Regions from separate parts of the Ensifer sp. ZNC0028 genome, predicted to be linked through region 1. Evidence: predicted binding sites of a transcription regulator. Region 1 holds the regulator's gene; each other region holds the start of a gene.

Region 1 (7,530 bases):
CATCGGCGTGTTCGGCCTGTCCTTCTACGAAAACAACGCCGACAAGCTGAAGGTCGCGACCGTCAACGGCATCGTACCGTCGACCGAAACGATCGCTTCCGGCGAGTATCCGGTTTCCCGCCCGCTGTACTTCTACGTCAAGAAGGCACATCTCGGCGTTATCCCGGGCCTCAAGGAATATGTTGAGTTCTTCCTCGACGATCAGATGATCGGCCCGGAAAGCCCGCTCGCCGAATACGGCCTGGTTGCCGCTCCGGACGCTGAGCGCGAAGAAATCCGCAAGGCTTTCTCTGCCGGCAACATGCTCTGATAACGACAAGCCCCGGCGCGATGTCTTCGCGCCGGGGCATGCCTTCATTCGATTTGCCGGCACCCATGACGGGCGATGCCGGGGAGACGTGCGGATGAGTACTTCGCTCCTTCTTTTGCTCATTATTGTTATTGGTTTCATTGCTTATTTTGCAGGCCGCGCCCGTTCGCTGGCGCAGTCCGGCGGCAAGCTCTCCAACCTTCATTCTCTGCCGGGCTATCACGGTAGCTACGTCGCCATCTGGGCGATGCTTCCGGCCGCACTCGTTCTCGGCACTTGGCTGTTCGCCGCTCCCGTTTACATCGACGGAAGCACGCGCGCGGCCCTGCCGGATACCGTCCAGAGCCAGGGCCCTGCCGCCGTGCAGCTCGCGCTCGGTCAGGTCAAGTCCGTTGCCGGTGGTCTTCTGCGTCTGAGCGGCGAAGAACTCGCAGCGCTCGAGAGTGGCTCTGCCAATCTGCGCGCGACGCTCGCCTCCAAGGGCGTTGCCCTTGCCGGTGAAGGCGACCCCTACATGGTCACCGTCGCCAAGCACTTCAATGCGATGACCGCGACCAACCGCTGGCTGATGACAGCCGCCGTTCTGCTGATCGCGATCGCCGGCGGCGTCTACGCCATCCGCAATGTCGCGACCCGCTTCCGCGCCCGCAACCAGGTCGAGCGCGTCATTCTCGGCTCGCTGATCGTCGCATCCTCCATCGCCATCCTGACGACGGTCGGCATCGTCGCCTCGATGCTTTCGGAAGCCGGCCGCTTCTTCACCATGGTCTCGCCGTTCGAGTTCTTCTTCGGCACGGTCTGGGATCCGCGCTTTGCGGCTGCCGGCAGCGGCGGCGCTTCGGGCCAGTTCGGCCTGATCCCGCTCCTCGCCGGTACGCTCTATATCGCCTTCGTCGCCATGCTCTTCGCCGTGCCGATCGGCCTCTTTGCGGCGATCTACATGGCGGAATATGCAAGCCCGCGCCTGCGCTCCACCGCAAAGCCGCTGCTCGAAGTGCTCGCCGGCATTCCGACCATCGTCTACGGTTTCTTTGCGCTGGTGACGGTTGGTCCGTTCCTGCGCGATATCTCGGCGCAGATGAACGGTCTCATGACCGGCAACTACCAGAACTTCATCCAGGCACAGAGCGTGCTGACGGCCGGCATCGTCATGGGCATCATGCTGATCCCGTTCGTGTCGTCGCTGTCGGACGACATCATCACCCAGGTGCCGCGGGCCCTGCGTGACGGCTCGCTCGGCCTTGGCGCCACCCGCTCGGAAACGGTCAAGAAGGTGATCCTTCCCGCCGCTCTTCCCGGCATCGTCGGCGCGCTGCTGCTGACCGCCTCGCGCGCCGTCGGCGAGACCATGATCGTGGTGCTGGCAGCCGGTGTCGCGGCCCGCATGCAGATCAATCCTTTCGAGCCGATGACGACGGTGACGGTGAAGATCGTCAACCAGCTGACCGGTGACCTTGAGTTCACCTCGCCGCAGACGCTGGTGGCCTTCGCGCTGGGCATCACGCTCTTCGTTATCACGCTCGGCCTCAACATTTACGCGCTCTACATCGTGCGCAAATACCGGGAACAGTACGAATGACCGACATCGCTTCCCCGACCGTCCGGATCTCCGCCCGTCCCGCATCCGCCAAGCGCGATATCGGCATCAAGCGTCGCTATGCTGCCGAACGCCGTTTCCGCTTCTACGGCATGGCCGCGATCAGCACCGGTCTCTTCTTCCTGGCTTTGCTGCTGTGGACCGTCTTTTCCAACGGCTACACCGCATTCCAGCAGACGACGATCACGCTGCCGATCGAGTTCACCGAAAAGGTCGTCGACCCCAAGGGCGAACGCGCGACCGACGGCAAGGTGCTGATGACCGCCAACTATCCGCTGCTGGTGCGCGATGCGCTCGTCAAGCAGCTCGGCATCGACGCCACCAAGCGGCCGCAGGTCAAGCAGGCGACCGACATGGTTTCCGCCAGCTCCCGCACGCTGCTGCGCGACATGGTCGTCGCCGACCCGTCGATCATCGGCAAGACGGTTCCCGTCACGCTGCTGGCCGAAGCCAACATCGACTCCGCCTTCAAGGGCCAGATCGATCTCTCGGTCGATGAGGGCAAGCGCAAGGTCAAGGACCAGCAGGTCACCTGGATGAACGAACTGGCAAGCGCCGGCATCCTGAAGAAGAGCTTCAACACCGGCATCTTCACCTTCGGTGCCTCCAGCCGCCCTGAAGCGGCAGGCGTCGGCGTCGCTGCCCTCGGCTCGCTCTACATGATGCTGATCGTGCTGGTGCTGTCGCTTCCGATCGGCGTCGCCGCCTCGATCTACCTTGAGGAGTTTGCGCCGAAGAACCGGCTGACCGACCTGATCGAGGTCAACATCAACAACCTGGCGGCCGTTCCGTCGATCGTCTACGGTCTCTTGGGCCTTGCCGTCTTCATCAACTTCGCCGGCATGCCGCGTTCGGCAGCCGTCGTCGGCGGCTTCGTGCTGACGCTGATGACGCTTCCGACGATCATCATCGCCACCCGTGCGGCATTGAAGGCCGTCCCGCCGTCGATCCGCTCGGCGGCCCTCGGGCTCGGCGCGTCGAAGATGCAGACCATCTTCCACCACGTGCTGCCGCTGGCGATGCCCGGCATCCTGACCGGCACCATCATCGGTCTTGCCCATGCGCTCGGCGAAACCGCGCCGCTGCTCCTGATCGGCATGGTTGCCTTCGTCGTCGATTTTCCCGGTTCGCCGATGGAACCGTCGACGGCGCTGCCGGTGCAGATCTACATGTGGGCCAACGAGGCGGAACGCGCCTTCGTCGAGCGCACCTCTGGCGCAATCATCATTCTTCTCATCTTCCTGGTCGTCATGAACCTTGGAGCCATTCTGTTGCGACGTCGCTTTGAGCGCCGCTGGTAGTGAGGTAATTACTATGAACATCATGTCAGAAGCAGCAGTCGAGAAGGCCCTGGATCAGAAAATGAACACCGTGCCCTACAAGATGATCGGCAAGGATGTGTCGGTCTATTACGGCGAGAAGCGCGCGCTTTTCGACGTCAACCTCAACATCCGCGAGAACACCGTCACGGCGCTGATCGGTCCTTCGGGTTGCGGCAAGTCGACCTTCCTGCGCACGCTGAACCGCATGAACGACACGATCGAGAACTGCCGCGTCACCGGCAAGATCACGCTCGACGAGGACGACATCTACGACCCGACGATCGACGTCGTCGAACTGCGCGCCCGCGTCGGCATGGTCTTCCAGAAGCCGAACCCGTTCCCGAAGTCGATCTACGACAACGTCGCCTACGGTCCGCGCATCCACGGACTTGCCCGCACCAAGGCCGACTTTGACGAGGTGGTCGAGACCAGCCTGCAGAAGGCCGGTCTGTGGAACGAGGTAAAGGATCGTCTGCAGGAGCCGGGCACTGGCCTTTCCGGTGGTCAGCAGCAGCGCCTCTGCATCGCCCGTGCCGTCGCCGTCAGCCCGGAAGTGATCCTGATGGACGAGCCCTGTTCGGCGCTCGACCCGATTGCGACCGCCAAGGTCGAGGAACTCATCCACGAACTGCGCACGAACTTCACGATTGTCATCGTGACCCATTCGATGCAGCAGGCCGCCCGCGTTTCGCAGCGCACCGCAATGTTCCACCTCGGCAATCTCGTCGAGGAGAACGACACCGACAAGATGTTCACCAATCCGGATGACCAGCGCACCCAGGATTACATCATGGGCCGCTTCGGCTGAGGCCGCATAAGGCTGCAACAGTAACTGCAAAGCGCCCGTAAGGATCGACGATCATGTCCATGCATATCATGTCCGCCTATGACGAAGAACTGAAGTACCTGACGCGCCGCATCTCGGAGATGGGCGGTCTCGCCGAGCAGATGGTCGCTGAATCCGTTCGCGCGCTGGTCAATTCCGACCTCGCTCTCGCGCAGAAGGTGATCTCGGACGACACCGTTCTCGACGACGCCGAGCGCCAGATCGGCGAGAAGGCGATCGTCACCATCGCCAAGCGCCAGCCGGTCGCCGCCGACCTGCGCGAGATCATGGGGTCGATCCGCATCGCCTCCGATCTGGAGCGCGTCGGCGATCTCGGCAAGAACACCGCCAAGCGCGTGATCGCGGTCGCCGGATCCGGCATTCCGCGCAAGCTCGCCCGCGGCCTGGAGCACCTGGCAGAGCTGGCTCTCGTCCAGCTCAAGGAAGTGCTCGACGTGTACGCCTCGCGCTCGCCGGAGAAGGCCAACAGCATCCGCGAGCGCGACGAGGAGATCGATGCGATCTACACCTCGCTGTTCCGCGAACTGCTGACCTACATGATGGAAGATCCGCGCAACATCACGCCCTGCACGCATCTTCTGTTCTGCGCCAAGAACATCGAGCGCATCGGCGACCACGCGACCAACATCGCCGAGACGATCTATTACATGGCGACGGGTGCCCAGCCGGAAGGCGAGCGCCCGAAGGATGACACCACGTCGACGCTGGGCTCGGTCAACGACTGAGCGCCGAGCGCGCCGTAAGCATGCATGCCCTTTGAAATCTGATCCGGTCGCGGCTTCGGTCGCGGCCCCGAATTCCTGTATCTGAAGCACGCGGTTTTCGCCCCGCCTTTGAAATTGGCGGACGTGCTCCAGATTTAGAGTGTCTGAGCGCCGGCCGGGCCGATGAGCCCAAGGGTCGCCCGCGGTAAGGAGACGTTACCTGATGTTGCCAAAAATCGCCGTAGTCGAAGACGAAGAGGCGCTGAGCGTTCTGCTGCGTTACAATCTGGAAGCCGAGGGCTTCGACGTCGACACGATCCTGAGGGGCGACGAGGCGGAGATCCGGCTTCAGGAGCGGCTGCCCGACCTGCTCATCCTCGACTGGATGCTGCCCGGTGTTTCCGGCATCGAGCTTTGCCGCCGGCTGCGCCAGCGCCCGGAGACGGAGCGCCTGCCGATCATCATGCTGACGGCGCGCGGCGAGGAAAGCGAGCGCGTCCGGGGGTTGGCGACCGGCGCCGACGACTATGTGGTCAAGCCATTCTCCACGCCGGAGCTGATGGCGCGCGTCAAGGCGATGCTGCGCCGGGCAAAGCCCGAGGTCCTGTCGACGCTGCTTCGCTGCGGCGACATCGAACTCGACCGCGAGACCCATCGCGTTCACCGCCGCAGCCGCGAAGTGCGCCTCGGCCCGACCGAGTTTCGTCTTCTGGAGTTCTTGATGTCCTCGCCGGGCCGCGTCTTCTCGCGCTCGCAGCTTCTGGATGGCGTCTGGGGCCATGACATCTATGTCGACGAACGCACCGTCGACGTGCATGTCGGTCGCCTGCGCAAGGCTCTGAATTTCTCGAACATGCCCGACGTCATCCGCACCGTTCGCGGCGCTGGCTATTCGCTCGAAAGCTGACAGATCCGGAAATCTCCAACAAAAAAGGGGCCGATCGGCCCCTTTTTTATTGATGCTGTCCGGCTTCTTAGCGGGCCCTGCGGCGCTCGCCCGACGGCTGGTAGGCCAGCCGCGCATGGAAGGTGCAGTAAGGCGACGATTCCGGGGAATCGTTGCCGCAGAAGTGAAACTCTTCCTTCAGCGGGTCGCCGATCGGCCACTTGCAGGTGCGCTCGGTGAGCTGGGTCAGCTCGAGGCGGCGCGACATCGGCACGACAACGTCGGTCCGGGTGCTGAAATCCTGCTCGGCAACGAGATCGACTTCGATTTCTTCCTTGAGAACGACAGCGCCGGCCGTGCGTGCAACCGGGCGGGCCGAAACGCGCGAAGCGTAGTTCGGCGCACGCGGTGCCGAGGTCGGGCGCTTCGGACGGGCCGCCGTCGTGGTGCTACCGCCGGCCTTGGCGCGACCTGGCAGGCTCAGGCGGTGAACCTTGCCGATGACAGCGTTACGGCTGACGCCGCCGAGCTGTGCCGCGATCTGGCTCGCGCTCAGGCCCTCGGACCAAAGCTTCTTCAGTTTCTCCACCCGCTCGTCAGTCCAGTTCATTTCTGCACTCTCCGTTCTCAGCGTTGGGGATGGCAGAATCCCTCACCGCACCCCGGCTGAACCCCGGGGTTGCAAACGCGATAACTCTTTTGGTGACTAGGTCCGCCGCATGCGTCTAGTAATTGAATGTTAACGTACTGACCGCTGGACTCTGTGGCAAGAGTCCCGGGAATCAGGCCGAATCGATTTCGTAGTTTTCCCCAACTTGCTCGGCCGGCGTTGCAATTTTGGCAAGCCCTCCCGGACGATTTTTCTGCTGCCAGGAATCGACCCTTCATGTTGCGCTGCAAGGCTTGGTTTTGTTGACATTGCAGCGCGAAATGGGAATAGTGCCTGCGCCGCCGAAAGGCGGCATTTTTGATTTTTATCGGCCCGCGTGAGGCGCGGGATCGATGTCGATCTGGAGTGAAGGAGAGCCTCGCATGACTGCAACAACGCCGCTTTACGATACCTACATGCGCGCGCCGTTGCGTTTCGAGCGAGGAGAGGGCGCCTGGCTGATCGCTGAAGACGGGACGCGTTATCTCGATTTCGGCGCCGGTGTTGCCGTGAATTCGCTTGGCCACGCGCATCCCCACCTCGTCGAAGCGCTGAAGGCGCAGGCCGACAAGGTTTGGCACCTGTCCAACCTCTATGAGATTGCGGGCCAGGAAAGCCTCGGTCGCCGGCTGACCGCAGTCACCTTTGCCGACAAGGTGTTCTTCACCAATTCCGGCGCAGAGGCGCTGGAATGCGCCATCAAGACGGCACGGCGTTACCACTTCTCCAAGGGTCACCCGGAGAAATTCCACGTCATCACCTTCGAGGGGGCTTTCCACGGCCGCACGATCGCGACGATCGCCGCCGGCGGTCAGCAGAAATACATCGAAGGTTTCGGTCCGAAAGCGCCGGGCTTCTACCAGGTCCCGTTCGGCGACATCGCTGCCGTCAAGAATGCGATCACCGAGGAAACCGCAGCGATCCTGATCGAGCCGATCCAGGGCGAGGGCGGTATCCGCCCGGCGACCAAGGAGTTCATGCAGGAACTGCGCGCGCTTTGCGACGAGTTCGGCCTGCTCCTGATCCTGGACGAGGTTCAGACCGGCGTCGGCCGTACCGGCAAGCTGTTTGCCTATGAATGGGCCGACATCCGCCCGGATATCATGGCGGTCGCCAAGGGCATCGGCGGGGGCTTCCCGTTCGGCGCGTGCCTGGCGACCGAGGAAGCCGCATCTGGCATGGTGGCGGGCACGCACGGCTCCACCTATGGCGGCA
Region 2 (7,530 bases), on a different contig from region 1:
CTTGGCGTCGCCCTGGCGGCCTTCCTCGTAGAGCACGTCGAAGGTGTCCTTGAGATAGCTGAAGAACTGGTCGCCGCTGTTGAAGCCCTGCGGCGTCGCAAAGCGCATGTCGTTGGCGTCGAGCGTATAGGGGATGATCAGGTGCGGCTTGTCGGGCGAAAGACCCGGCACCCAGTAGGGCAGCTCGTCGGCATAGCTGTCGCAGGAGTAGAGGAAGCCGCCCTCCTCCAGCACCAGCTTCAGCGTATTGGCCGAAGGCTTGCCCTGGTAGATGCCGAGCGGGCGCTCGCCGGTGAGTTCGGTGTGCAGGCGGACGACCTCGCGGATATGCTCGCGCTCGACGTCTTCCGGCACGTCCTTGTATTCCAGCCAGCGCAGACCGTGGCTGGCGATTTCCCAGCCGGCTTCCTTCATGGCCTCAACCGCTTCCGGATTGCGCGCCATGGCCTGCGTCACGCCATAGACGGTCAGCGGCACGTTGCGGCTGGTGAACATGCGCCACAGCCGCCAGAAGCCGGAACGGGCGCCATACTCGTAGATCGATTCCATGTTGAGGTTGCGCTGGCCAGCCCAGGGCTGTGCGCCGACGATCTCCGACAGCAGGCATTCGGACGCCGGGTCGCCATCGAGAATGCAGCTTTCGCCGCCCTCTTCGTAGTTCAGCACGAACTGCACGGCGATGCGCGCATCGCCCGGCCAGTTTGCCTTCGGCGGATTGCGGCCGTAGCCAACGAGGTCGCGCGGATACTTAGTCTCAGACATCAAATCACCCTTCGAATTTTTAGGAACGGTATCACCGCCGACCGGATTGTCGATACCGAAATGACGGGAAGCGGGGCAGCGGCAGCACCATGGCCCTGACGGAAATCACCAGAAAAATTCCGTTCAGGCCGAGGTTGAGCGATTTTCCGAAACCGCGTTGAATGGATTGGCAAGGACAACGGCCCGCATCGAGATGAAATCCTACATTCAAGCGCTTCGCGAAAAAGTCGGTTCCGGCCTGCTTCTCTGCCCGTCGGTGGCGGCCGTCATTCTCGATCCCGATGGCAGGATCCTGTTGCAGGAGAAAGCAAGCGGCGAAGGCTGGAGCCTGCCGGCCGGCGCCATCGAGCCGGGCGAAACGCCTGTCGATGCGATCCTTCGCGAGGTCATGGAGGAAACCGGCTATCCGGTCTCGGTCGAGCGGATACTGGGCGTCTTCGGCGGAGAAGCGTTTCGCTACACCTACCCGAACGCCGACCGCGTCGAATATGTGGTTACGCTCTATCGATGCCGGATCGTCGGTTCCCAGCAGCCGATCAGCGACGGCGAAACGAAGTCGCTGCGCTACTTCGCGCTCTCGGACATGCCGCCCCTCGGTCTGCCCTATCCGAAAGCGCTGCTGTTTGCAGATCCGCCCGTGTGCGTTTCCGGTTAGCGCTGCGCCATCAGCGCAGCGACGATCAGCGGCAGCGGCCGAACCGCGCCTTGCGGCGCCAGCGACGGATCGGCGGCGCGCTTTGCCCGCTCGGCGCGCGTGTTCGTCGAGATCTTGCCGAGCGGGTGCTGCGAATGCACCCGCATGGGTGCCCCCGTCTCCTGTTCGACAAACAGCGCAAGGCTGCCGATCGAAAGCGGTTTTGATAGGCAGGGCTCGAAGAGGTCGCGCAGTGGTGCCTCGACCCGCCGCATCGCGTCTGGTGCAAGCGGGCCGGTCAGCATCATGTGGAAGCGGTACTCGTCCATCACATGCGGATCGCCCCAACGGTACAGGTTGGAAAACTGCGGCGCGGTCAGTCGGTCCGGATCGGAACGCTCGATCTCGTCTTCGCTGAGCGGCGCGCGGAAGGCGTCGAACTCCTGGACGACGTTGGCCGCAAGCAGATGCATGGCCGTACTCGGCACCTGCGGCATCAGCCCGAAGCATCGACCGATACGAGCAACCTCCAGGCGATCGATTTCGAACGGGGTCTGGGCGCCGGCAAAATGCATCAGCGCCTTCAGAAGCTTCGATTCCGTCATATCGGGATGCAGGCGGAACGGCGACATCATCACCGCGTGAAAGCCGAAGCGGCGGGGTACCGCCGTGTGATAGGCGACATCTGCGGCGCTCAAGCCCGCGACCGACGGCAATTCCGTGGGGTCGCCGGAATAGACGTTGCGCCCCAGCCAGCTTGCAGCGGTCGCGGAAAGCGGGTCGGCCATCGGCGGCGTAAAACAAATGGCATAGCGCATCGGCTGGCTCCGGGTATTCCTCAGCGCGGGATGAGCAAAAGCATGCGGTTTTCCGCCCTCACCCCGACTTGTCCAATGGCCGCGTCTTAGGTGATTTGCGTGACAGATTGACGAAGTCGGCCGGGGATGAGTGCAGCGCCGGCCCAAACGTCGCCGTTGGTTTTTCGGAACCATCCGGCCGATCGCCCGTTCCGCAATGGTAGGAAAACAAGGATGGAGAAGAAGCGTGACCTATCACAATGCGAACCTTCAGGACGCCCGGATCAAGGAGACCCACGACCTGATCGCGAGCGACAAGGTTGAAGGCACGAGGGTCTACGGCCCCGACGACAAACACATCGGCTCGATCGAGCGCGTGATCATCGAGAAGTGCAGCGGGCGCGTCGCCTATGCGGTGCTCGGATTCGGCGGCTTTCTCGGCCTCGGCGAAGACCACTATCCGCTACCCTGGGCAAAGCTGACCTATGACGAGAAGCTCGGCGGCTATCGCACTGATGTGACTCGCGATCAGGTCGAAAACGCGCCGAAATATCACGGCACCGACGAGTACGACTGGAACGCGGAAAACGGCCGCCGTGTCTATGACTACTACGGCGTGCCGCCCTACTGGATGTAATGCCTGACTTTCGATCTCTCGGGTCCCGCCGCCGGCGGGGCCTTTCGCATGTCCGGGGCTAAAGGCTTTTGTCGCGAAGTGCGGCTATGTGATTCCGGCAGAAGAAGGAATCGGGAATATCGATCGTCGGAGAACCGGCGATCTCGTCCATGACGAAACGCGCCAGTCGATGCGCAATGCCGAAGCTCACCTTGAAGCCGCCGGTCAGGACCGAAACATTCGAATGGTCCGGATGCCGGCCGACCATCGGCTCGCGCCCCGTCGCCTTCGGACGCACCCCCGCCCATCGCTCCACCACCTCGGCCTCTGCCAGGCGCGGCGCAAGCGCCACGGCGCGCCGAAGCAGTTCATCGAGCTGTGCGTCCGTCGACAGGGGATCGGCAAAACTGTTTTCGCTGGTGCTGCCGACCGCCACATGGCCGTCGTCATGGGCGATGATGTAGACGCCGTCGGCGAAAATCACCGGAAGTGCCGGGTCAATCTCCGCCCGCAGCAGTGCCGCCTGGCCCTTGACCGCCGTGCCGCTCGTTTCCGCCAGCGGCGCTGACACGTCGTCGATCAATTGAAAACTGCCGACACCGGCGGCGATGATGCAATGCTCGAAACCGATCCGGGTGCCGTCGTCGAGTTCCGCCCAACCGTGTGCCGGCTCGATCCGGCGCACGCCCCGGCGTTCGTCTATATAGGCGTTCGGTGCCTGCAGGAGGGCCGTGCGGAGGGCCGCAAGCATGCGACGCGGCGAGACGCGCGCGGCGAGCGTATCGAAGACCATGCCGTGCGCTGCTGCCTCGGCGCCTGGCCAGCCCTCAGGCCCCTCGTCCTTCACGTGCCAGTGGAACTGCCTGTCGGCCGCCCGCCAGTGGCTCAGTGCATCCTGCTCGTGCCGAAGGGCGATGTCGCGCAGGTGAGGCTTGGCGAGCGGGATCAAGCGGCCCGTCCGCCGATAGCCGGTCGACCCCCCCGTCTCCGCCTCGATCGCCGCGATCTCTTCTTCGATCGCCACGAGTGCGTCGAACTGGAACTGCTTCTTGTCGTTCCAGCGATCGGGCATATGCGGCATGAGCGCGCCCAAAAGGCCACCGCTGGCGCCAGCGCCGATCGCCTGCTGCTCGACGAGCCGCACGGTCATGCCCCTGCGCGCGGCGCCAAGCGCGGCCCACAGCCCCATGATGCCGCCGCCGACGACCAAAAGCTCGCTCATCGATTGACCTTCTCCGGCCGGCGGATTATCGCCTTGGCCATGACAGGATCCGCAGACCCGATCGAGCCCCCGGCGCACCAGAACCTTGATTGGCACGAGGGCGATATGCCCTATTCCCGGGAGTTTGGCGATCACTTTTATTGCCGCACCGACGGGCGGCTGGAGTGCGGCCACGTCTTCCTGTCGGGCAACGGCCTGCCCGATCGCTGGGTCGGTGCAGGCACCTTCCGCATCGGCGAACTCGGCTTCGGCACCGGCCTCAATTTCTGCGAAACCTGGCGTCAGTGGAAGATGACCGCGACCGCCGGCGACCGGCTGCAGTTCGTGTCCTTCGAACGTTTCCCGATGGCGGCAGAAGAGATTTCGCGCGCGCTTGGCCATTGGCCGGAGATCGACACAGAGCGCCAGGCGCTGGCCTCGCGCTGGCCGGCCGAGCCCGATGGCGACGTCCGGATCGACTTCGGCGACGGCGTCAGCCTCACGGTCGTCTGCGGTCCGGCACTCGAGGGCGTCGCACGCGCGGAACAACCGTTCGACGCCTGGTATCTCGACGGCTTTGCGCCGTCGCGCAATCCCGACATGTGGTCAGAGGATCTGATGCGGCTGGTCTTCGAAACGACCACGCACGGCGGCAGTTTCGCCACCTATGCCGCTGCCGGTTTCGTCCGCCGCAATTTGCAGGCCGCGGGCTTTGCCGTCGAAAAGCGCAAGGGTTTTGCCGGCAAGCGCGAGATGTTGCGGGGCGACCGAGCCTAGCGCTCGTCCCCGTTAAACGTGTCTTGAGCGATTGCGCCATCCGGCTGCAGAAATGCGTCAGGGCAAGCGATTTACTCCACAAGAGAACTGAACTGTCGCAAATGGCGGGCCATCGCCGCTTCGAATCTGCGACACACTCCCCATCGGCAACACGGTGGGTCTTTCATGAACGACGATCAGTTTCCCGATGCAGCAACCGGCGACGCAGCCTCGACGCCGCTGGAGCGCCGACGCCGCCCGGGCGGGCGCAGTGTCGAGCGTGTGCGCAGATCCCCCGGCGGAAAATATCTCAATCTTGTCAATACGCTGGCGAAATCCACCGTCCTTTCGGATGATGCGCTTGAATCGGTGCATGAGGCGTCGCTGACGATCCTCGAAGAGATCGGCATGGACGTCATCCTGCCGGAGGCGCGCGAGCGGATGAAGGCTGCCGGCGCCGACGTGACACCCGGCACCGACCGGGTGCGCTTCGACCGCGGGCTGATCCTGGACATGATCGCCTCGGTACCGCCAGCCTTCACCATGCATGCCCGCAACCCGGCCCGCAATGTCGCGATCGGCGGCAACAATCTCGTCTTCGCCCAGATCGCCAGCGCCCCCTTCGTCGCCGACCGGGACGGCGGCCGGCGCACCGGCAATCAGGAGGATTACCGCAAGCTGGTGAAGCTCGCGCAATCCTATGACATCGTCCACACGACCGGCGGCTATCCGGTCGAGCCGGTCGACATCCATGCCTCGGTGCGCCACCTCGATTGCCTCTCCGACATGGTGAAGCTCACCGACAAGGTGTTCCACGTCTATTCCCTCGGCAAGCAGCGCAACACCGACGGCATCGAGATCGCCCGCATTGGCCGCGGCATCTCGATGGAGCAGATGGAACGCGAGCCCTCGCTCTTCACCATCATCAACACCTCCTCGCCGCTGCGCCTCGACGGGCCGATGCTGCAGGGCATCATCGAGATGTCCTCGCGCAACCAGGTGGTCGTGGTCACGCCGTTCACGCTCGCCGGCGCCATGGCGCCGGTGACGATCGCCGGTGCGCTGGTGCAGCAGAACGCCGAGGCGCTCTGCGGCATCGCCTTTACCCAGATGGTCCGGCGCGGGGCGCCAGTCATGTATGGCGGCTTCACCTCCAATGTCGACATGAAGACCGGCGCACCCGCCTTCGGCACGCCGGAATACATGAAGGCGGTGGTCGCCGGCGGCCAGCTCGCCCGCCGCTACAACATCCCCTACCGCACCTCGAACACCAACGCCGCCAATACGCTGGACGCTCAAGCGGCTTACGAATCCGCCATGTCGCTCTGGGCGTTGACGCAAGGGGGCGGCAACTTCGTCATGCACGCCGCCGGTTGGACCGAAGGCGGGCTCACGGCCTCCTTCGAGAAATTCATCCTCGACGTCGACATGCTGCAGATGGTGGCGGAATACCTGACCCCGCTCGATGTCAGCGAGGATGCGCTCGGGCTCGACGCCGTGCGCGATGTTGGTCCCGGCGGCCATTACTTCGGCACGCTGCACACGCTGCAGCGCTACGAGACCGCCTTCTATTCACCGATCCTGTCGGACTGGCGCAACTTCGAGACCTGGGCCGAAGCCGGGCGACCGACCACCTACGACCATGCCAACCGGATCTTCAAACAGAAGCTCAACGACTATGAGCGCCCCCCGCTCGATCCCGCGATCGAGGAGGAACTCGATGCCTTTGTCGCCAAGCGCAAGGCGGAAGGCGGCGTCCCGACCGATTTCTGACGGGACGCCTTGGGTATACCGGAAGGCGCTACGAAGCCCGGCTGCGACCGAGCCTTAAGGGAACACTGCGGCCCGTGCCGTTGCGATCAATTGCTCGGTGGTGGCAGCCACGCAATTGCGGTCGATCTCGGCGACTGTCCGCTCGCGGACATGGGCGGAAAGCTGCTTGCGGAGATCGCCAAGCGTCCGGGGTGCCGCACAGATCACTAGGCTGTCGAAGGCCTGGTTGGCGGCATAGCTTTCGAGCCTTCCGGCCACATCAGCAACAAAGCGCTGCTGCTCCTCGCGAACAGGATCGCTCTTGTATTCCATGGCCGAGCGGCCGTGTCCGACGGACGAATGCGATCGGCCCGGCTTGTCGGCCATGATGTCCTGAACGCGCTTCGGTTCGGTGTGAAAGGTCTCCTCCTCCGGCCGCTGGCGCTCTTCCTTCAACAGGTTCACGCCCTTGACGATGCGCGCGGTGTTGCCATCCGCGGCCAGTATCCAAGTCCGGTTCTGCACGATTGTCTCCCAGTGAAAGGTGTGGATCGCGAAGGGTCATGAAGACCCTGTAAAGGAAACGAACGAGCGGCGATCCGGTTCCATCGGAAGGTGGTGACGATGCTAATTGTTTCGCCGGGTGCGCCGGTCACATCCGCGCGATATAGGCTTCGAAGCTGCGCTCCGGCATCACCTCATAGCGTTCGCGCTGGACGTGAAGCGCGCTGATCCTGTCGACCCGGAAATCGCGGAAATCCGACCTCAGTTCGCACCAGCCCGTCAGCAGCCAGAAATGCCCGAAGACGCTCAAGCCCAGCGGCCAGATGATGCGCTCGGAATGTTCGTCCTTGAGGCTGTCATAGGCCAGGCGAAGCTTGCGGCGACCGGCGATCGCCAGGCGGATCTCGCCGAGCAGCGCCGGCGGTTCCGGCTGGAGCGACGAGCGGAATGCGCGAAGCGGTGCTGCCGTCAGCCGTTGTCGATGTTCGGGCGGCAGACCATGGGCGAT
Region 3 (7,530 bases), on a different contig from region 1:
ACATGGTCAGGGCGCCGGACGCCTGGTAAGGCGCCCGGCCGCCGGATTTCACCTGTCCTCAGTACATCGGAGGGAGGCCGCCATTGTTGGCGCTTGCCATCGGGATGCCGCCGGCCGGCTCGGTCATCGGCGGTTCGGCCTGCAGCACGACGACGCGTGAATCGAGCGGCACGCGGCTGTAGAGGTCGATGATATCGGGGTTGAAGAGGCGGATGCAGCCGCTCGAAACGGCCTTGCCGATCGACCAGGCCTCGGTCGTGCCGTGAATGCGGAACAGCGTGTCGCGGTTGCCCTGGAAGAGATAGAGCGCGCGCGGTCCGAGAGGATTGCGCACGCCCGGCTCCATGCCGCCGGCAAGCGGGCCGTAGCGTTCCGGCTCGCGCTCGACCATGCTTTGCGTCGGCGTCCAGCGTGGCCATTCGGCCTTGCGCGCGATGCGCGCTTCGCCCTCGAATTCGAGACCGGCCTTGCCGACGCCGATGCCGTAGCGCATCGCCATGCCGCCATCTTGCACAAGGTACAGAAAGCGGTTCTGGGTATCGATGACGATCGTGCCCGGCGGCTCATGCGTCTGGTAGGCGACCTGCTGGCGCAGATAGCGCTTGTCGACCTTGCTGATGTCGATGGCATCCAGCGGGAACTTTTCGTTCGGCAGCGGGCCGTACATCGCCACGTAGTATGGATCCGGTCCCTTCGGCTTGGCAGGTCCCGACGTGGTGACGCAGCTTGCGAGCGTCGAGGTGGCGAGAAGAAGGGCGAAGAGCTGCGCCAGGCGGCCGGCGCTGTTCCGGGACACACACATAATTTGAATTTTGATCCTGCTGATTGTCATTTTCGGGCGGGAGGCACGGCTTTTGCCGCTCTTCCGTTCTAATGTCAAAGACGGCGTCGGGGCGGCGACAGCATGTCGCAAATGAGGCAACCGATGAGTGTGGCCGAATGGCGACAGTCGGCAACGGTGCTTTGCGCTCGCAACATAGCTTGATCCTCTTTCGACCACGGGTGTATGCCATAGCCATGCAATGGAGCGATCAGGCCATCATTCTCGGGATCCGGCGGCACGGCGAAAGCTCTGCTATCGTCGAGGTCATGAGCGCCACCCACGGCCGGCACCTCGGCATGGTGCGCTCCGGCCGCTCGCGCTCGATGCAGCCGGTGCTGCAGCCGGGCAACTCGGTGGAGGTCACCTGGCGCGCGCGGCTCGACGAGCACATGGGCGAGTTCCGGATCGAGCCGGTTGAGTTGCGCGCCGCCCGGCTGATGGAGACGGCGACCTCGGTCTACGGCATCCAGGCGCTGGGCGCGCTCTTGCGCCTGCTTCCCGAGCGTGACCCGCATCCGCATCTCTACGAGGCGCTGACCGTTATCGTCGATCATCTGGCCGATCCCGCGGATGCCGGCGAATTGTTCGTGCGCTTCGAGCTCGCAGTCCTCAACGACCTCGGCTTCGGCCTCGATCTGACCGAATGCGTCGCAACCGGCACCCGCGCTGAGCTCGTCTACGTCTCGCCGAAATCGGGCAGGGCGGTCTGCCGGGAAGCCGGAGAGCGTTATGCCGATCGCATGCTGGCGCTGCCGGATTTCTTGTCCGCCGAAGCGCGAAGGGCTGCGGACCACGACAGCCTTGCCGCCGCCTTCCGGCTGACGGCCTTCTTCCTTCACCGCCATGTCTATGAACCGCGCGGCCTCGATGTTTCTTCCGCCCGTGACGGCTTCGTCCATGCGGCGCTGAAGGCGCTGAAAGCGCAATCCTCGGCCGCCTGACCCCAGGAGTTATCGATGCACCAGGAACTTTACCCCGGCATGGCCGTGTCCGGCATCGGCGTGTTGTCGCTTGACCGTGTCGCCCGCGACGGCGGCCTGAAGGCGATGCAGGACCTTTTGAGCGGCGACCTGCCGGCCCCGCCGATGTCGAAGACGCTGAAGTTCGGACTAAGCGAAGTGGAAGAGGGGCGGGTGGTCTTCAGGGGACTGCCGACCGAAGAACACCTCAATCCGCTCGGCACGGTTCATGGCGGATGGACGGCAACGATCATGGATTCGGCCCTCGGCTGCGCGGTCTTCACCACGGTCAAACCGGGGGAGGCCTATACGACGGTCGAGTTCAAGGTGAACCTCGTGCGCCCGCTGCTGCCCGATATGGGCGAGGTTTTCTGCGAGGGAAGCATCGTGCATCGCGGCCGCACCATCGCGACCTCCGAAGCCTGGCTGCGCGACCGCAACGGCAAGCTGCTCGCCCACGGCACCGAAACCTGCGCCATCTTCCCGATCGACAATCTCAGGCGTTAAGCAATTCCAGGAAAAGTGCGCAGCGGTTTTCCGTCCGGAATTGCGAACTGGGAAAGCCAATTCCAGGAAAAGTGCGCAGCGGTTTTCCGTCTGGGATTGCGAACCGGGAAGGCCAATTCCAGGAAGTGCGCGGCGCTCTTCCGTCCGGGATAGCGTCGCTGTAACCACCTCTGAAACAAGAAACGCCGCGCTGAGTTGCGCGGCGTTCTTGCTTGTAATCGCAGTCCCGGTTAGCCGATGCGGCCGCCGCCCTGCTTGGTCACCGCAACGACGGCCGGGCGTACCGGCATGTCGTCCTTGAAGTCCGGCCAGCGAGTGGCTGGGGTCTCGTAGGTGGCAAGGCCGGCGTCGCCCGGATGCTGGATGGCCAGGAAGAAGGTGTCCGATGTCGGGTTGAAGCAGGGGCCGCACATTTCGGCGCCGACCGGCACGCGGAAGAAGAGCTTCGACGTGCCGCGGGCGGCACCGTCCGTGTCGATCGCCCAGATACCGTCGGTACGGCCGGTGTCCTTCTCGTTGTTGCCGTCGGTCGAAACCCAGAGGCGGCCATCGGTGTCGATGGCGCAATTGTCGGGCATGCCGAACCAGCCGTTCTTGGTGGTCGCGGTCGAGAACGAAGCGCCGACATCGGCCACGCTTGGGTCGCCACACTTCAAAAGAACATCCCAGCGGCTCTTGAGCGAGGCGAAGTCGCCATCGGTCTCGGTGATCTCGACGATGTGACCGAAGGCGTTCTTGGCGCGCGGGTTGGCGGCGTCGACTTCGTCGGCCTTGCGCTTGGTGTTGTTGGTCAGCATGACGTAGACCTTGCCCGTCTTCGGGTTCGGCTGAACGTCTTCCGGACGGTCCATCTTGGTGGCGCCGAGCGCGTCCGAGGCAAGACGGGTGTTGATCAGCACGTCAGCCTGCGAGGCAAACCCGTTGGCTTCCGTCAGCGGGCCTTCGCCGTGAACAAGCGGCATCCAGGTGACAGTGCCGTCTTCGTCGAACTTGGCGACGTAGAGCGTGCCCTCGTCGAAGAGGTCCATGTTGGCGGCGCGGTCGTCAGGGTTGAAGACGCCCTTAGTCACGAACTTGTAGACATAGTCGTAGCGCTCGTCGTCGCCGGAATAGAGCACGACGCGACCGTCCTTGTTGACGATCGATTCGCAGCCTTCATGCTTGAAGCGGCCGAGAGCCGTGCGCTTCTTCGGCACCGAGGTCGGGTCCAGCGCATCGACCTCGACGATCCAGCCGAAGCGATTGGCTTCGTTCGGCTCCTTGGAGATGTCGAAACGGTCGTAGAAGGACGCCCATTCATACTGGCCGCCCGGTGCGCCGAGCCGCTTCAGCTGCTTGTATTCCGGATGGTCCTCGGCGATCTCGCCGCCGAAGTAGCCGTTGAAGTTTTCCTCGGCCATCATGTAGGTGCCCCAGGCGGTGACGCCGCCGGCGCAGTTGTTGAGCGTGCCGAACACCTTTTTGCCGGTCGGGTCGGAGGGCGTCTTCAGGCGGTCGTGGCCGGCGGCAGGGCCGGTGATCTGCATCTCGGTGTTGACGGTGATGCGACGGTTGTTCTTGCCGTCGAGAACCGGCTGCCACTTGCCGTCGACCTTGCGGATCTCGATGATCGTGCCGCCATGGGCCGCCATCTCGATGTCGACCAGCTCCTTGCTGTATTCGCCGAGAACGACCTTCTCTTCCTCGACTTCCTTGCCGTCCTTCGTCACCTTTTCCTTCACGACGCTGGCGAAGGCGGGGAACATCAGTTCGGCATTGGTGTATTCGTGGTTGACGACGAGCAGGCCGTGGTCGGCGCTGCCGTCGAGCGGGATGAAGCCAACATAGTCGTTGTTGTAGCCGAACAGCTTTTCCTGGGCGGCCGCCGTCTGGTTCTTCGGGTCGAACTCCGGGCTGTCGGCGAAGATCTTGTCGCCCCAGCGAAGCAGGATATCGGCATCGTAGCCTTCGGCGACATGGTGCTTCTCGTCGACGCCGGCTTCGATCTCGGTGAAGTCGAACAGCGAACCGTCCTCGGCGCGTGCCTCTTCGGCGGTCAGGAGAGCGAGCGGGCTGACGGTGGTCGAGATCGCGGCAACCGCCAGCGAGCCGCCGATGAACGACCGGCGCGAGAAGCGGCGATGGATGATGTCGCCCATCGTCGGGTTGGCGGAACAGTTGTGGCCGACATCTTCCAGCTCTTCCCTGCGTTCCGTCAGCGTCTTGAATTCGGTCTCTTCCGTCTGGGCGAGATGCTTGTCCATGATCGGGTCTCCTGGTTGAACGATGGAAACCACTGCGCGAGGCAGCGGTGTTCATCCGCCTGTACCAGCTGCCCAATGACAGTTCTGCGACATTTCCGTGAAGAGATTACAGCGCTCGGCCGTCTATAGATTTGGCGCTTGCACAAAAGTCTGTATGGTTGCGCGCGCCGGCGATTGCGACTGCCAGGGGAAAGTATGTTCGAACTTATTGCTTTAGCTGCCTTTATTCTGGCCCTGTCCGCCTATCTCGGCAACCGCAGGACGACCGAGCGCCTTGGTGCCGAACTGGCCGCCCTCAAGGCGGAGGTCGTGGCGCTGAAGGCCGCGCCGGGCGATCGCGCTCCGGCCGAAGGAGCGACCGAGGCGCTTACGGCTGCGGACGAGTTGCCGGCTGTGCCGGAGACGCTGGGGCCGGAGACGTTGGACGATGCTACTGCCGCCATGTCGGCCAGCGCGCGCGAAGGCGCTCGGATTTTCGGCGATGCAGAGGGAACCGCGGCCGAAATCGAGGGCGAGGAGACGATCGCTGCCAGCACGGAAGCACCGCAGCCGGTCGCAACGGCACCCCGTCAGACCGAGAGCCTGGAAAGCCGTCTCGGCGCCCGGTGGGCCGTCTGGGTTGGCGGCATCGCATTGGCGCTCGGCGGCGTCTTCATGGTCAAGTACTCGATCGACGCCGGCCTGCTGAGCCCGGCGGTTCGCCTGACGCTTGCCGCTTTGTTCGGCCTCCTGCTGATGGCCGCTGGCGAGGTCATCCGTCGGCGCGCCGTGCCCGTGATCGCCAACGAATTCCAGAATGCCATGATCCCCGGCATCCTGACGGCCGCCGGTGCCGTCACACTCTTCGGGGTCGCCTATGCCGCCTATGGCATCTACGACTATATCGGCACGGGCACGGCCTTCGTTCTCTTGGCGGCGATTTCGCTTGCGACCGTCGGCCTGTCGCTGCTGCATGGGCAGGCGCTCGCTGGCCTCGGCCTGCTTGCCTCGCTCGCAACGCCGCTGCTCGTCTCGAGCAATGAACCGCGCCCCTGGGTGCTCTTCGGCTTCCTCTCGATCGTGTGGCTCGCGACCTTGCTTGCGTCGCGCCTGCGCAGCTGGACCGTCGTTCCGACCTTGGCCAATGCGGGCGTCGGGCTTTGGGGCCTGGCCTACATCACCGCTGTCGCGCCATTCGAACCGCGGCCGGTCGCCTTTGCGCTGCTGGTGATGATCGTTGGCATCGGCCTCATCTGGCCGGGCGCCACGGAAGCGGCGCCTGCGCCCGAAGCGCCAGAAGGGGCGGAGCGACGCGGCGCCGTTGCCGGTCCCTGGGAGCGGCTGTTCATCCCGCCGCATGCGGCCATCTCCATTTCGGCTGCCGTCGCCGCCACCGTGCTTGCGCTCCTTCTCATCAGCCCGGCGGTGGCCGCGGTCAAATATCCGGTGACGGAGTTTGCCGTCGTCATTGCGGCGCTGGCAGCCCTGGGGGCCTGGCGGCCGACGGCCGTGTACCCCGCCGCGCTTTCGGCGGTCGGCGCTGTCGCTGGCGTCTGGAGCCTGACGGCGCTGAGCGGCGTGCTCGCCTATCTCGATCCTTCGCTAGCCGATGCCCTTCCGGCTGTCGTCCTGCCCGGGCGCACCGCCATGTTCACCGCTATGCTGCTTGCTGCGCTGTTTATCGGCCTCGGTGGTTTCGTGTTGTCGCGCCGGCTCGTCGCCCATCCGCAATATTCGACGCTCTGGGCGGGCATTGCCGCGGTCGTTCCGATCGCGCTTGTCGCCATGTCGTTCCTGATGACCGGCAACTATTCCTTCGACCTGCCGCACGGCCTGTTCTCGCTCATCGCTGGGGCAGCGCTGCTGGCGCTTGCGGACTGGCTCTACCGCCGCGACGGCGCGGCGGAGGCGCGCGACACGGCGGCCGGCTTGCTGGTGGCCGGCTCGTTCGCCCTCTTCGTGCTTGCCCTCCATGCCTGGACGGACGGGCTGGTCACGACGCTTGCGATCGCCGTGCTCGGCACCGCCTACACACTTGCGACCCGCGTTCGCACCTGGCCGATCCTGCCGTGGATGACCGGCGCGGCGGCCATCGTCGTTCTGGGGCGCATCGCCTGGGAACCGACGATCGTCGGTGCCGGCGATCTTGGCACGACGCCTGTCTTCAATGCTCTGCTGCCGGGTTACGGCGTTCCCGCCGTGTTGCTTGCAGGCTCCGCCTATTTCCTGAGATCCTGGCCCGGCATCCGCGTGCGCAACCTTTTACAGGCGCTCGCCAGCCTCTTCGTGTTGCTGACGCTCGCGATCCTGGTGCGCCACGCGATGAACGGCGGCGTGCTCGACAGCGCTGTGCCGACGCTCGGCGAGCAGTCGATCTACACGCTGCTGGCAATCGGCGCCTCGGCGATCTTCATGAGCCTCGACATGAAGTCGCCGAGCCCGGTCTTCCGCTATGGCGGCATGGGCCTCGGCGTGCTTTCGATGCTGTCGGTGCTTTCGGCACATCTCCTCGGCCTCAACCCCTATTTCAGCGGCGAACTGCTGGGACGTATTCCGTTCTTCGATCTGCTGTTGATCGGCTACCTGCTGCCGGGGCTCGGCTATTCCGGCCTTGCCTGGTATGCGCGCGACAAGCGGCCCTTGCCCTATGTCATGGCGCTTGCCGTCAGCGGCGCGGTGCTTGCCTTCGCCTGGGCGAGCCTCACGGTCCGCCGTGTCTGGCAGGGGGAAAACATCGCGGAATGGAAGGGCTTCCTGCAGGGCGAGACCTACACCTACTCGGTCGTCTGGCTGCTGCTCGGCGTGTTGCTGCTGGTGTTGGGCTCGCGCTTCCACGCCAAGAGCATCCGCATCGCTTCGGCCGTTCTCGTCTTCGTCGCCGTGCTGAAGGTGTTTCTGATCGACATGTCCAACCTCGAAGGTTTCCTCAGGGCTCTGTCCTTCATCGGGCTTGGCGGGGTATTGATCGGAATAGGGCTCTTCTACCAGAAGATCCTGTCCGGCGTCGTCGCTGCACCGA
Region 4 (7,530 bases), on a different contig from region 1:
CTTCGACGACAGCCATTTCAGGCCTCCAGGCTTGGCAGGATGCCGGCGGAGACGGAGGCGTTCAGACGGCCGGAGGCGATGAGGTCGCCGGCGGCCTTGAGGTCGTTGGCCATGTAGCGATCCTCTTCGATCGTCGGGGACACGGCGCGAAGGGCGGCGGCGGCCTTCTGCAATTCGGGGCTGGTGGCGAGCGGGGCGCGGAATTCGACGCCCTGGACGGCGGTCAGTGCTTCGATGCCGACGATCGAGAACAGGTTTTCGGTCATCTGCAGCAGGCGGCGCGCGCCGTGGCAGGCCATGGAAACGTGGTCTTCCTGGTTGGCCGAAGTCGGTGTCGAGTCGACCGAGGCCGGATGCGAGAGCTGCTTGTTCTCGGACATCAGGGCCGCCGAGGTGACTTCGGCGATCATCAGACCGGAGTTCAGCCCCGGCTTCTTGGCGAGGAAGGCCGGCAGACCGTAGGAAAGGGCAGGGTCGACGAGCAGCGCGATGCGGCGCTGCGAGATCGCGCCGATCTCGCAGACGGCAAGGGCGATCTGGTCGGCGGCAAAGGCAACCGGCTCGGCGTGGAAGTTGCCGCCGGAGACGACGGAATTGTCCGAAAGAACCAGCGGGTTGTCGGTGACGGCGTTGGCTTCGGTCTCAAGCACGCGGGCGACCGAACGCAGGAGATCAAGGCAGGCGCCATCCACCTGCGGCTGGCAGCGGATGCAGTAGGGATCCTGCACGCGCTCATCGCCTTCGATGTGGCTTTCGCGGATTGCCGAACCAGCAAGCAGCGCGCGGAGAGCCGCGGCCGTGTCGATCTGGCCGCGATGACCGCGTAACGTATGGATATCCGGATGGAAGGGAGCCGACGAACCCATGGCCGCATCGGTCGACATGGCGCCGGTGATGAGTGCTGCCTGTGCGGCACGATGGGCGCGGAAGAGACCGGCGAGCGCCAGCGCCGTCGAGGTCTGGGTGCCGTTGATCAGCGCCAGGCCTTCCTTGGCGGCCAGAACGACCGGCTTGAGGCCGGCGGCGGACAGCGCTTCGGCGCCGGACAGGCGGCGACCTTCGAAGTAAGCTTCGCCGTGGCCCATCATCACCGCTGCCATATGGGCGAGCGGGGCGAGGTCGCCGGAGGCGCCGACCGAGCCCTTTTCGGGGATGACCGGGATGACGCCCTTTTCGAGCATGGCTTCGATCAGGCGTACGAGTTCGAGGCGGACGCCGGAGGCGCCGCGGCCAAGCGAGACGAGCTTCAGCGACAGGATGAGGCGCACGATATTTTCGGCAAGCGGCTCACCGACGCCGCAGCAATGCGACAGGATCAGGTTGCGCTGCAGCGTCGCGACATCGACGCTGTCGATCTTGATCGAGGCGAGTTTGCCGAAGCCGGTGTTGATGCCGTAGACCGGCGCATTGCCGGCAACGATCTCGGCAATGCGGGCGGCAGCCTTGTTGATGCCGGCGTCAAAGGAGGTGTCGAGGCGGGCCGGTTCGCCGGTCCAATAGATGGTTTCGAGGTCGCGGAGGGGCACGGAGCCCGGGTGTAGAGTGATGGTCATTGACCGGTCCTTTGCCCTCTAAAGATGCATTCATGAAGCGGATTGAAGCCGATGCGGTAGACGAGTTCGGCCGGATCCTCGATGTTCCAGATTGCCAGATCGGCGGACTTGCCGACTTCGATCGTGCCGGTTTCGGCCAGCAGGCCAAGCGCGCGGGCGGCTTCGCGCGTTGCACCGGCAAGGCATTCGGCCACCGTCAGCCGGAAGAACGTCGCGGACATGTTCATCGTGAGAAGCAGCGAGGTCAGCGGCGAGGTACCGGGATTGCAGTCGGTGGCGATCGCGATCCGCGCGCCGGCGTCACGCAAAGCCTGGACCGGCGGCAGGCGCTCTTCGCGCAGCGCATAGAAGGCGCCCGGCAAGAGCACGGCGACCGTGCCTGACTTCGCAAGAGCTGCAGCGCCTTCTGCGTCGAGATATTCCAGGTGGTCGGCCGAGAGCGCTCCGTAGGAGGCCGCAAGCTTGGCGCCGCCGAGATTGGAAAGCTGTTCTGCGTGCAGCTTGACCGGCAGGCCGAGCGCCTTGGCGCGGTCGAAGACGCGGGCGATCTCGGCGGTCGAAAAGGCAATGCCCTCGCAGAAACCGTCGACCGCATCGACCAAGCCCTCGGCATGGGCGGCGTCGAGCCCAGGCAGCACGACCTCGGTGATGTAGTCGCCGTTGCGGCCCTTGTAGTCCGCAGGCGTTGCGTGTGCGGCGAGATAGCTCGTGACAACGCGCAACGGCCGCAGCGTTTCGAGCTCGCGGGCGGCGCGCAGCATGTTGAGCTCGGCCGTGACGTTGAGGCCGTAGCCGGATTTGATTTCGACGGTCGAGGCGCCCTCGGCAAGAAGCGTATCGAGGCGCGGCAGGGCGCTTTCGACAAGCTGATCGACGGTCAGCGCATTGGTCGCCTTGACCGAGGAAACGATGCCGCCGCCGGCGCGGGCAATTTCTTCATAGGTGGCGCCTTCGAGGCGCATCTGGAATTCGCGGGCGCGGTTGCCGCCATGAACGAGATGGGTGTGGCAGTCGATAAGGGCGGGCGTCATTACGCGGCCCTGGCAGTCCGTCGTTTCGAGGCTGCGTGCGAGTTCGGCGGGCAGCCCGCTCTCCGGCCCGGCATAGGCGATCCGCCCATCGACGACCGCCACGGCCGCATTCTCGACGAGGCCAAGACCGTCAACGGATTCGCCAAGCGTCACGAGACGCACATTGCGCCAAATGCCGGATGCTGGCTTGCGGGTCGAGAATTCGTTCATCAGGTCGCCTCCATTGGATATAATGTATATACATATTAGTTTGCTCCACAAGGGGAAATTTATGGAGCCTGCGGAAAAGGAAAGGGCGATCGGCCGAGTGAAGCGGAGCGCGAGCTTTGAGAAAATGGCCGTAGAACTCTGACTTCGCTCGAATTTCTTCTCGCGGGTTCGTCATCACGGCAGGTAAAAAGAAAAGGCCCCGAACCCTGAGGTTCGGAGCCTTCGCCTGTCCTTGGAATGGAGATCGCGATGCATGCCCGCGACTCACAAGCCTGCCGGGCCGCGAACGTGGGTCACGCTAAACCGCGTGATCCGCCTTTGCGCGCAGCCGTTCGACCACCTCGACGAAGCGGTTTCCGGCAATGTCGAGGCGCCCGCTGTTGTCGATCACGCTGACATCGGGGCCCGAGGTCACGTCAGGCGCCTGGCGGCTGAGACGTCGCAAAACTTCCTCTTCACTCTCGCGACCGCGCTCGGCAAGTCGTTTTGCAAGCACCGGCGTCTCGGCTGTAACAACGACGACGGCGATCTCGCCGAAGGCTTCGCGGAACGCCGGCAGGGCACCGCGGCTGCCATTGACGATCGCCGTCATGCCGTCCCTGACATTCCTGAGCACGACGGCGGGGATGCCGTATTTCAGCCCATGCGCATCCCAGAAGACGGCGAAGGCGCCATCCTTCTGCATCTCGACGAACTCGTCTTCCGACACGCTTTCATGCACTTCACTACCGGCATCCGACGGACGGGTGATGACCCGGCGGACGAAATGCACGTCGTGACAATCGGCAAAGTGCCGGGCGGCAAAGCCCATGACGCTGTCCTTGCCGGCGCCGCTCGGCCCGACGACGACGACGAGCGCGCCGCCCTTTTCGGTCGCGCTCATGCGACACGCCGTCCTTCGCGCCAGACGGAGCGCACGACCGGGATGCCTTCCTTGCGGTGCACGCGGGCGATATCGGCGCGAAGGCCAACGGCGATGCGGCCGCGGTCATCGAGACCCACGGTGCGCGCCGGCGTCGACGTCACCATGGCGATTGCCTTTGGCAGGTCGACGGCGTCGAGTTCGTCGGAGAGCACGAAGGGGGCGTGGATCAGGCTGAAGGGCACATAGTCCGACGACAGCACGTCGAGCACGCCGCGCTCGGCGAGATCGCGGGCGGCGATGTTGCCGGAGTGCGACTTGCCGCGCACGATGTTCGGCGCGCCCATCAACACGCTGAGGCCCGCGCGGTGCGACGCCTCGGCGGCCTCGAAGCTCGTCGGGAACTCCGCAAGCTTGATACCGAAGCCGATCGATTCTTCGACGTGGTCGACGGTCGCGTCGTCATGGCTGGCAATGGTGATGCCGCGGGCCGCACAGGCCTCGGCGAGCGCGGTGCGGTGCGGACCGGCATACTTTGCCGACAATGCCTGCTGCCGCTCGACGAAGCGCGCGAATTCCTCGTCCGAGAAGCCGCGCTTGGCTTTGTAATAGAGCGTGTACTGGTCCATCGTCTGGAACTGCCGCTGACCCGGGGCATGATCCATCAGCGAGACGAGCTTGACCTGCGGGTCGTTCTGGAAGTCCTCGTAGTGATCGAGCACGTCGGAGGTCGACACCTCGCAGCGCAGGTGGATCAGGTGATCGGCGCGAAGGCGACCCTCTTCCTTGGCCTGGGCCAAGGCGTCGGCCATGCTGCGCATTTCGCCCTTCTGGAAGCCGCCGTCCTCGTCGGAGCCGAGACGCAGGCAGTCGAAGACCGTGGTGATGCCGGAGGTGACGACCTGTGCGTCATGGGCCTGGATTGCCGCGATCTTCAGCCAGCGCACGCCCGGGCGCGGCGAGTAGTGGGCTTCGAGGTGGTCGGTGTGCAGCTCGATGAGGCCGGGGATCAGATAGTCGCCTTCAAAGTCCTCGCCGCTGGCAACCGTGCCCTCGGAAATGTCGGCAATCTTGCCGTCGCGGATCAGCACCGAACCGTCGAGGATGCTATCCTCGAGGACGATGCGGGCGTTGGTCAAAACCTGTTCTTTGCTCATCTCATGCGATCTTTCGTTGGGTGTCGCTGCCGAGCGGCAGCAGGGAGCGGACAGTAAAGGGTGCGCCGCGCTCCGGTTCGACGAAGAGCGCGACTGACGTAACGTGAAGTGGTTTGCCGATATGCTCGGCAAAGGTGGTTTCGAGCGCGGTACGCATCACGCCGCTGGTTTCCGTGGGTACCGGGCCGGTCAAGGTCAGGTGGAACTGGAACTCTTCGAAAACATAGGGATAGCCCCATTCTCTGAGGTAGCGCCTCTGGCGCTCAGGCAGGCTGTTTGGCTTGCGGCGGGCAAAGTCGGCGTCCGACAGCGGCGCGCGGAACGGGTCGAAGCGGTGAACGGCGTCTTCGGCCAAATCCTGCAGGTCGAGGCAAGGCGCGGATGGCACGAGAGCGAAGAACGGGCCCAACTGGTGCAGCACGATCTCAGGGATTTCGAACGGGTCGAGGTCGGCGGCAAAGCACTCGAAAATACTGAGAAGCTCGTCTTCGTCCCGGCCTTCGGCAAGTTCGAAAGGCGCCTTCAGTGTGCCGTGAAAACCGTAGCGCCGCGGGTCGGCCGTCAGTGCGCGTTGCGTCTCTTCGTCAATCCCGGCGATCGTCGGAAGCGTGAGGTCTTCGCCGGTAAAGGCATCGCGCCCCAGCCAACGGGACGCGACCTGCGACAGCCGGCTGTCCGCCGGCGGCGCGAAATAGATGGCATAACGCACGGTTTTCACTTTCTTGTAGCGACCGGCCCGCCAGGGCGGCGGGTCGATTGTTTGCGGGATGCGATGCGCAGCTAGCCGATTTCCATGACAACATCATGATGGCGGACACGCAAATGCTTGGCTGTCGTCAATGTGCCTTGCTGCCCATCAGGCGCGAACGGCACGCGTTCGAGATGCTGTCGAAAATAAAGACAACCAGCAAGATCAGAAGCACCATATAGGCGACATTTTCCCAATCGGAATTGGTACGCATCGCTTCCCAGAGTTTCAGGCCGATGCCGCCGGCGCCGACGGCGCCGATGATCGTTGCCGAACGGGTGTTCGATTCCCAGAAATAGAGCGCCTGGCTGGCAAAGACCGGCAACACCTGCGGAAGCACGCCGAAGCGTTGCACCGCAAGCGGCGTCGCCCCGACCGATTTCACGCCCTCGCGCTGCTTGTCGTCAATGTTTTCCAACGCTTCGGAGTAGAGTTTGCCGAGTGTGCCGGTGTCGGTGAAAAAGATCGCCGAGATGCCGGCAAGCGGTCCGGGGCCGAAGGCGCGGGTGAAGAACAGTGCCCAGATGAACATGTCCACCGACCGCAGGAAGTCGAAGAAGCGCTTGACCACCTGGTTGGTCAGGAAGCTCGGGGTGATGTTGCGGGCGGCCAGGAAGCAGAGCGGGAAGGCGATCAGCGACGCAAAGAGCGTGCCGACGAAGGCCATGACGACGGTCTGTAGCAGCTTGGTCCAGACGTCGAGATGCTGCCACTCGGCATTATAGAGGATGTTGTTCCAGGCAAGCGACAGGTTGGAACGGGCCGGATCGATGCGCTCGCCGGAGGCGATGAGCGAGGCGACCTCGCCATAGCTTTTGCCGAAGAAGGGCGAGTTGGTGTCGAACAGGAAGTTCGCCCAGCCGAAGAAGCGGTTGCGGACGGAAACCTCGTCGCCTTCCACTTCCGCCCAGCCGGTGGCACCGAACGCAAGCACGATCTTTTCGCCGGGCCGCTTCTGTGTCGCCCAGGCGGGCAATACGCCCTGTGGCCGCACCGTGTCGGCGCCGTCGACGGCCATGACAAGCGTGTCGCCGCCATGGGTCGCTTTTACCAGGCCATCGGCGATCTCGATCCTGGTCGAGCGGTTGTAGGTGACGACGACGCGCGTCAGCACTTCTTCTGTCCGTGTTTCGACACGGTTCTGCGTTTCCGTGGCGGTGGTGCCGCCGAGCGCGGAACCGGGGGCCATGAAGCTGAAGGACGAGCTAGCCTTCGGCTTGACCGCCTGCGTGGTGGCGGCCGGTATTTCGACCTGGCGCGTTACCGTCTGCCTGTCGAGTTCCACCCAATCCGGATTGGGATTGGGCCCGAGCGGCGAGTTGCGCTGATAGTTGAGGCGCATCGTCCGGTCGGGGGCGACGTGGATTTCCGGGCGTACCTCATAGGAAACCCAGTCGGCGAGGTAGGTGCCGGCGATGCCCCAGTTGGCATTGCCGAGCACGTGGCCGATCGAGAAGAACCACCAGCTGAAGATGAGGTAGACGACGACGCCACCGGCGATGGCTGCGGTGCGCACGCGCCTGGAGGTCGAGGATTTCAGGAGTTCCGGATGGCGGCGCGCGATCGCGTCCATTTCCATCGGGTTCAATCGTGTGGTCGTGGTCATGGTGCGCACCTACTGGGCAAGCTGGAAGGCCTGCTCGCCAACAAGGCGGCGGCGAAGCCAGGCGGAGAACTGGTCGACGGCAAAAATGGTCGCAAACAGCAGGAGGACGATTGCAAGGGTCTTGGCCTGGTGTCCCTGGCCGATCGAAAGTCGGAGAAGCTCGCCAATGCCGCCGCCACCGACGGCGCCGATGATCGTCGAGGCGCGTACGTTGATCTCGAGGCGCAGCAGGAAGTAACTGGCGAAGTTGGGCAGAACCTGCGGCACCATGCCGAACCAGACGCGCTCGATCCAGTTGCCGCCGGCAGCCCGCAGGCCCTCGTCCGGCTTCATGTCGGCGTTTTCCACCACTTCATAGAAGAG

What was found. Region 1 encodes PhoB, which activates phosphate uptake and scavenging genes when phosphate is short. Its sites were predicted from a motif close to TGTCATNNANCTGTCAT; they were not measured.
Region 2: the regulator PhoB is predicted to act here: its motif matches at 2,314-2,330, upstream of L981_RS26930 (DUF1045 domain-containing protein).
Region 3: the regulator PhoB is predicted to act here: its motif matches at 4,608-4,624, upstream of L981_RS13460 (PhoX family phosphatase).
Region 4: the regulator PhoB is predicted to act here: its motif matches at 5,607-5,623, upstream of L981_RS07375 (DUF1045 domain-containing protein).

What each region holds. Positions count from the first base shown of each region.
Region 1 is NZ_JTLA01000105.1:4,364-11,893, forward strand. Features, by position in the region: gene L981_RS24330 (substrate-binding domain-containing protein) at 1-310, shown strand, start outside; gene pstC (phosphate ABC transporter permease subunit PstC) at 405-1,889, shown strand; gene pstA (phosphate ABC transporter permease PstA) at 1,886-3,208, shown strand; gene pstB (phosphate ABC transporter ATP-binding protein PstB) at 3,222-4,037, shown strand; gene phoU (phosphate signaling complex protein PhoU) at 4,088-4,801, shown strand; gene phoB (phosphate regulon transcriptional regulator PhoB) at 5,004-5,687, shown strand; gene L981_RS24360 (GcrA family cell cycle regulator) at 5,755-6,276, opposite strand; gene L981_RS24365 (aspartate aminotransferase family protein) at 6,699-7,530, shown strand, end outside.
Region 2 is NZ_JTLA01000120.1:5,839-13,368, forward strand. Features, by position in the region: gene puuE (allantoinase PuuE) at 1-762, opposite strand, end outside; gene L981_RS26925 (NUDIX domain-containing protein) at 929-1,417, shown strand; gene L981_RS26930 (DUF1045 domain-containing protein) at 1,414-2,214, opposite strand; gene L981_RS26935 (PRC-barrel domain-containing protein) at 2,441-2,830, shown strand; gene L981_RS26940 (FAD-binding oxidoreductase) at 2,889-4,031, opposite strand; gene mnmD (tRNA (5-methylaminomethyl-2-thiouridine)(34)-methyltransferase MnmD) at 4,071-4,787, shown strand; gene L981_RS26950 (trimethylamine methyltransferase family protein) at 4,953-6,539, shown strand; gene L981_RS26955 (host attachment protein) at 6,594-7,043, opposite strand; gene L981_RS26960 (YafY family protein) at 7,171-7,530, opposite strand, start outside.
Region 3 is NZ_JTLA01000055.1:28,670-36,199, reverse strand. Features, by position in the region: gene L981_RS13480 (glyoxalase/bleomycin resistance/dioxygenase family protein) at 1-29, shown strand, start outside; gene L981_RS13475 (L,D-transpeptidase) at 59-802, opposite strand; gene recO (DNA repair protein RecO) at 1,018-1,764, shown strand; gene L981_RS13465 (PaaI family thioesterase) at 1,780-2,289, shown strand; gene L981_RS13460 (PhoX family phosphatase) at 2,520-4,532, opposite strand; gene L981_RS13455 (DUF2339 domain-containing protein) at 4,728-7,530, shown strand, end outside.
Region 4 is NZ_JTLA01000030.1:78,856-86,385, reverse strand. Features, by position in the region: gene hutG (N-formylglutamate deformylase) at 1-16, opposite strand, end outside; gene hutH (histidine ammonia-lyase) at 18-1,553, opposite strand; gene hutI (imidazolonepropionase) at 1,550-2,794, opposite strand; gene phnN (phosphonate metabolism protein/1,5-bisphosphokinase (PRPP-forming) PhnN) at 3,093-3,677, opposite strand; gene L981_RS07380 (alpha-D-ribose 1-methylphosphonate 5-triphosphate diphosphatase) at 3,674-4,813, opposite strand; gene L981_RS07375 (DUF1045 domain-containing protein) at 4,815-5,522, opposite strand; gene phnE (phosphonate ABC transporter, permease protein PhnE) at 5,650-7,167, opposite strand; gene phnE (phosphonate ABC transporter, permease protein PhnE) at 7,177-7,530, opposite strand, start outside.